2 regions of the Paenibacillus sp. FSL H8-0457 genome follow, and region 2 is predicted to be linked to the other one. Evidence: predicted binding sites of a transcription regulator. Region 2 holds the regulator's gene; the other holds the start of a gene.

Region 1 (3,415 bases), 870 kb from region 2:
GTACGATTATTCGTACACCGGTGGTGCCCATGGCATGACCTTCCGTAAAAGCTTCACGTTCTCCTTGAAGGACGGCAAGCAAATGAAGCTGGGGGATTTCATCAACATGCAGGGCAAGAACAAGCAGAAGCTGAACAACCTTGTGCTGAGCAAGATGAAGAAAGTGGGAGGTTATCTCGGCGGTTTTGAGGGAGTGCCTGCCGATGCCGACTTCTACGTGAAGGATAACGCGGCGGTGCTGTACTTCCAGCTTTATGAGTACACCGCCTATGCCTATGGATTTCCTGAGTTTGAGCTGAAGCTGAAAGAGTGGAAGTAAAGTATACGGTAAGTGGTTTGTGTAAACTGCCATCATTTATTTTCATACTATAGCTTGTTTAGATACATGATGTTGTCCTGATGTAACACTGTACTGGAACCAGTTGCGATAAATCCCCTGATCACTTGAGCGTGGAGCATATACTCCTGCGCCCTATGATCAGGGGATTTTTTGTGTATTTCACAATAGGCGTGCCCTTTTTCCCCTCCCCTCAAGTTAAGACAGGCCTTTTAGGAGGGGATGGCCTTACCGTCTTTATGTTTTATTGAAAAAATCGTACCGAAGTGAGAGTATCCTTGGAGGAGCAACGCGTTCGCCTTTGAAATCGGGAAACAACCTTTTTCAATTCATTCCAGTTTCCCGATTTCAACAGCGACCGAAGGGGATACTCTCACTATTTAGTACTCGAAGTTTTCAATGAATCCAGAGGATAAGAAAAGGCAGGCACCGGATAACGGCGCCTGCCCTTTACTTCATTTCTTTTATAAGCCTTGCGGCGGTGTGTTTTCCAGTACTTGATCGATCAGTCCATACTCTTTGGCTTCGTCAGCCGTCATGAAGTAGTCGCGATCAGTATCCTTCTCGATGCGCTCCAGCGGTTGGCCGGTGCGTTCGGACAGGATGCGGTTCAGCTTGTCGCGCATTTTCAGAATGCGGCGGGCACGGATCTCAATATCCGTGGCTTGACCTTGTGCGCCGCCGAGCGGCTGGTGAATCATAATCTCGCTGTTAGGCAGTCCGTAACGTTTGCCTTTAGCGCCTGCGTTGAGCAGGAATGCGCCCATGGAAGCAGCCATGCCGACACAGATCGTCGAGACGTCCGGCTTGATGAACTGCATCGTATCGAATATCGCCATACCTGCGGTAATGGAACCGCCAGGGCTGTTGATGTAAAGATGAATATCCTTCTCGGGATCCTCAGCCGACAAGAACAGCATTTGGGCAATGATGGAATTGGCGACCACGTCATTTACGTCGGAGCCGAGGAAGATAATGCGGTCTTTCAGCAATCTGGAATAGATGTCGTACGCCCGCTCACCGCGGTTGCTTTGTTCAACGACCATAGGTATAAAACTCACGTGGAAAACCTCCTCTTAAGTACCTCATATAAATACTGTTACCGTATTACCCACATGATAAACAATTTAAATCAAAAAGTCAAAGAAAGTCAAACTATTGAGTAAAAAAAAGAGCCGTTATGGGCACTTTAGGGTAATCAGTATAGAGAATAAATGTTATAATGGCGCGCCCGCGAGGAATCGAACCTCGATCTCAGGCTCCGGAGGCCTACGTCATATCCATTGGACCACGGGCGCACAAAAATCAGCAACGAAGTTGATTATACCGCATCTATTTCAAAAATACAATAGCGGACAAAACTTTGTTCCTATTATATAGACGAGCCGGTAGTTGGCCATAATGTATAAGAATGCCTGGGGTAGAGAAATATACTTTCGGACACTTGCAACCGGCATGATTATTGGTTAGAATAAGGGTGGGACTTAAAAAGTTTAACTGGGACATTTTACGACCAGGTAGGAGAGCCGAGACGAAGTTTGCAGGAGTGGAATGCATGCGTAACCTATTAGAAATACAAGAGCAACTTCTGCCGGATCTGATGGACACTCTTAAACGAAGGTATACCATCCTTCATCAGATCAAGTTGTCCGGAATTGTTGGCCGAAGAACACTGGCTTCATCGTTATCGATGACCGAGCGTGTTCTCAGAGCAGAGACTGATCTTCTGAAAGCGCAAGGGCTGATCGAGATTGAAACGCTCGGCATGCGGATCAGCGGCTCAGGGATATGCTTGCTGGAGGAGTTGGAACCGGTCATGAATGAGTTGTTCGGACTGGTTGAACTGGAAGAGAAGATTCGTCAGGCTTACGGGCTTCGTAAAGTGGTCATTATTCCCGGTGACAGCGAGTCATCTCCGGAAGTCAAACGTGAGCTTGGCCGGGCCGGAGCAAGAACGCTGCTTAACTTTGTCCAGGATGGAGATACGATTGCCGTAACAGGCGGCTCCACGCTCGCCGAAGTGGCAGAGCAGATGTCCTCTTTGCCTGGCGGCGAACCGTTGACAAGCACTTGGTTTGTGCCGGCGCGTGGCGGCCTCGGGGAGAGCATGGAGATTCAAGCGAACACCATTGCTTCCAAAATGGCTAAGCGCGTTGGGGCTGAGTACCGATTGCTTCATGTTCCGGATCTGCTCAGCGAGGATGCTTATCAATCGTTGGTTCAGGATCAGCACATCCAAGAGATCGTGGATGTGATCAGGCGCAGCCGCGTCATTATTCACGGCATCGGGGATGCCATGGAGATGGCCAGACGGCGGAAGCTGGATGAAGGCTCTATCCGGAACTTGCAGGCAGATGGCGCGATCGCGGAATCCTTCGGCTATTATTTCAGCGAAGATGGCGAAGTTGTCCACAAAATGCTTACCCTTGGACTCCGGCTTGAGGATATTATGCGGACAGAGACCATCATCGGCATTGCTGGAGGGAAAGGCAAGGGCAAAGCGATTCACGCGGTGCTGAAATTCGGGCACGAGGACATTCTCGTTACGGATGAAGCCGCGGCATTGGAAGTCGAGAAGGAAATTGACGCCGGCATCTGAGTCCGCGGGCGTACAACAGATTTTTCATTTTTGTTGTCTTGATTGGCTTAACAGCCAATCTTGAATATATAAATTTTACAAATATGGAGGGAACTACTCATGGTTAAAGTAGGTATTAACGGTTTTGGACGTATTGGACGTAACGTATTCCGCGCTGCGCTGAACAACAGCGAAGTTGAAATCGTAGCAATCAACGATTTGACGGACGTAAAAACGCTGGCACACCTTTTGAAATATGACACGACTCATGGCAGACTGAATGCAACTGTTGAAGCTAAAGAAGGCGCACTCGTTGTAAACGGCCGCGAAGTGAAAGTATTCGCTGAGCGTAACCCTGAAGCATTGCCTTGGGCTGAGTACGGCGTTGAAATCGTTGTAGAATCCACTGGTATTTTCACAGCGAAAGACAAAGCTTCCGCTCACTTGAAAGGCGGCGCTAAGAAAGTTATCATCTCCGCTCCAGCTACTGACGAAGATAT
Region 2 (3,415 bases):
ATCCCGGCTGCGTCTTCACGTTCAGCTCGTTCATGACCGGAATTTCCGGCCCTTCCAGCAGGCCGAGATCCACGCCTAGCCGAACATCGGACAAGCGCTGAGCCGCTTCCTTGGAATCCATGACCGCTGCATAGGACAGGATGCCGTATGAACGCATGACCCGGTCCGTAATACGGAGCTTGGATTCACTGAGGAGCCGCGTCCTGGCATTCTTCTCATGCTCGATGATCTGCAGGGCCACGCTGTGAAGATTCTCGATGATCTCCGACTCGGTTTGCCCGAGCGTAATCTGATTCGAGATTTGAAACAGGTTGCCTAAAGCTTCGCTGCCCTCGCCGTAAATTCCTCTAACGGTCAAGCCTACCTGCGATACGGCCGAGAGAATCCGATTGATCTGCTGCGTCATGACGAGCGCGGGCAGATGCATCATGACCGAAGCGCGAAGGCCGGTGCCGACATTGGTCGGACAGCTCGTTAGGTAACCCCGTTTGTCATCAAAAGCATAATCGATCTCGGATTCGAAGATATCATCCAGCGCCGTCGCGCGGCTCCATGCCTCCCGAACCTGAAATCCGGGATACAGACACTGTATGCGCAAGTGATCCTCTTCATTGATCATAATGCTGACGGATTCATCTTCGGTAAGGATGACGGCACCGTTCCGGGATTCATTAGCCAGATTGGGACTGATCAGATGCTTCTCGACGAGAACCTTCTTATCCAGCTCATCAATCTCACTTAATTTAATTACATGCAAATGCCCGAAATCCTGCAAATCCTCCTTATCCTTTAACACATGGGTCAGGCGCTCTAGCACTTCTCCCGACTGCTGATCCGTTGCAAGCAGCGGGAAAGGAAGATGCTGCAGGTTGCGCGCCACCCTCACGCGGGTGCTGATGACAATGTCGGAATCCTGACCGTTCCCGCGCATCCACTCGCTCAGCGCCGAATCGGTAAACCGGAGATTAGACATCACGCATTCCTCCTACTAAAGTGCAAAATGTAACGATCTTATCCCTGAGCAATGTTACGCTCCAGCTCACGGATTTGGTCCCGGATCTCGGCAGCCGCTTCAAATTCCTCCTGCAGGATCCTCATTTGAAGCTCCTTTTTAAGCTCGTCGATCCGGCGTTTGATCTGAATCCGGCCGCCGGTACGCTTCGGCACTTTGCCCACATGGGAAGTTCCCCCATGGACTCGCTTGAACAACGGATCCAATCGATCCGAGAAATATTTATAACACGAGCTGCAGCCGAACCGGCCAAGCTTGCTGAACTGGGAATACGTCATGCCGCATTCCTCGCATTGCAGCGTCTGGGCCGTTTTCGCACCGGGGGTCTGGCCCTTGCCTGAAGGATCCAGATCCAGCAGGCCTGACAGCAAACTGTGTATAGAAAAACCATTCGACGTACCGGGGATCAATTCCCCTTTTTCGCGGGCACAAGTTTCACAAAAATGAAACTCCGTTTTCTCCCCGTTCACAATTTTGGTGAAATGAAGTGTCGCCGGCCGTTTACCGCATTCTTGGCATAACATACTCCGATGCCTCCTTACACAGACTCACTTACCTAATAAAGAAATAAGCATCGCCTTCATAATCCTTGCGCGCAGCTCATCCCGATAAGGAAGCTTCACATTCAGGCATTCCCTTGAAACGGCGGCCCGCATCAGGCTGGCCTCCCGCTTCGTCAAAAACCGGGATTCCTCCAGCTGGTAGATCAAGCCTTCCGCTACCGTCTGGTCAATCATGCTGCCGATGGTATGATGAAGGTGCTGCTGGAGTGCAGTATGCTGGGGAAGCTCGATACGCTGGATGCGTATGTATCCGCCTCCGCCGCGCTTGCTCTCGACAAGAAAGCCCTTCTCCAGCGTGAACCGAGTGCTGATCACGTAATTGATCTGGGAAGGAACGCAAGAAAATTGCTCCGCCAAATCGTTGCGTTGAATTTCGACGGTTCCTTCCGGACTTTCCTGCAAAATGCTCTTCAGGTATTGTTCGATAATATCAGAGATATTACGCATGGTCTGTTCATCCTCCACTGTTTGAAACGTTAAGACGGATAGTGATCTTACACGTCCGCACAGAGCCTTGCTTATACGTTGATTAACCATAATCAAAATCAGCGAACCCTCTCGTTGACTTTGACTTTCTTTGACTTTGATCTCATTATAGCACATTTTTTCATTTTGCCAAGAGGGTACTTCTCAAATGTTCGCGCTATGCATGTATTCTTATTGTACCCACTTCTTCGATCGCTTATAGCCCTTTTCCGAAGAACAATTCAACCGAAGGAATAAAAAAAGAAGCAGCCAACGTTCCGGATTAAAACCGGTCTCTTGGCCACTTCTTCCTGTCGTTTTCTGTATCTTAAGCATCATAACTGATCAAATAATGCTGTAACTCCGTATTGTAATACCCGATGCTGTATTCAATGATGCTGCCCGTCTGGTCGTAGGAGGATCTCAACCGCTTCAGTAACGGGGTCCCGGCGCTTACGCCCAGCAGTGAGGCAATCTCCTCATTAGCCACGGTCGCCAGGAAACGGTCCCGGAAATTCTCCAGCGTGATTTGACTCTCCTCGATACGTTCATACAAGGACGGCAGTTCGCTTGAATCGAACTCCTCCCCCATGTCCACCAGGGACGATACGTAATGGGTGTAGTAGATAAACGGGCTCCCGTCCAGCAAATACAGCCGCTCGATCAGCAGGCACCGCTCACCGAATTTCAGGAACAATTCGCTATCCGGTTCATTGTGCACCCATTCCGTCTTCAGATGGCGCTTCCGGATCTGGTGGCCCTCTTCAACCAAAATCTCGGTAAACAGCTTCCCCTTGGACAGCTTGGAAAAGGACGTGTTCCGGGTCACGATCGTTCCTACACCGCTGCGCTTCTCCACATACCCTTCCTGATACAATTCCTGGATCGCATTGCGAACCGTCATTTTGCTGACGTTAAATTCCTGTTCCAGCTGCGGCTCGGAAGGAATATGGGAACCAAGTGGATATACCCCATGCAGAATCCGATCTTTAATGATCTTCTTGATTTGCAAGTATAACGGACCGTTCTTCCGCGTGATCGACATGCTCCTCCTACCTTTCCACGTCAGACATATGATGACTCATCGCCTGAAGCACTTCGCGTTCGTTTGCCGTCGGCGTATCTCCCGTTACGGTATGGGCAAGCATCGACGCCGCTGCGGCAAAATCAACCGTCCGGCCCGGCTCATATCCCTCCGAGATCCCATGAATCACACCACTGGCATAGGCATCGCCCGCCCCGATGCGGTCATGGACGGAGAACGTCAACGTTTGGGAAAAATGAAACGCTCCATCCGTGTAAAGATAGCCTTGCAGGGAATGGGTATTGTCCCCGTTGATCTTGCGGTGGGTACCCGACGCAACCGTAATATTAT

What was found. The regulator CtsR, encoded in region 2, represses protease genes until heat stress. The targets are predictions, from matches to a motif close to ATGGTCAATAAAGGTCAAACA.
Region 1: a site for CtsR is predicted at 1,474-1,494, ahead of clpP (ATP-dependent Clp endopeptidase proteolytic subunit ClpP). Genes of this name have one in related genera too.

The regions. Positions count from the first base shown of each region.
Region 1 covers NZ_CP150293.1:220,901-224,315, forward strand. Annotated here, with positions in the region: gene MHI43_RS01095 (DUF4163 domain-containing protein) at 1-319, shown strand, start outside; gene clpP (ATP-dependent Clp endopeptidase proteolytic subunit ClpP) at 802-1,398, opposite strand; tRNA gene MHI43_RS01105 (tRNA-Arg) at 1,561-1,635, opposite strand; gene MHI43_RS01110 (sugar-binding domain-containing protein) at 1,893-2,936, shown strand; gene gap (type I glyceraldehyde-3-phosphate dehydrogenase) at 3,036-3,415, shown strand, end outside.
Region 2 covers NZ_CP150293.1:6,471,609-6,475,023, forward strand. Annotated here, with positions in the region: gene MHI43_RS29335 (protein arginine kinase) at 1-973, opposite strand, end outside; gene MHI43_RS29340 (hypothetical protein) at 1,012-1,536, opposite strand; gene MHI43_RS29345 (CtsR family transcriptional regulator) at 1,561-2,022, opposite strand; gene MHI43_RS29350 (GntR family transcriptional regulator) at 2,369-3,085, opposite strand; gene MHI43_RS29355 (sugar kinase) at 3,093-3,415, opposite strand, start outside.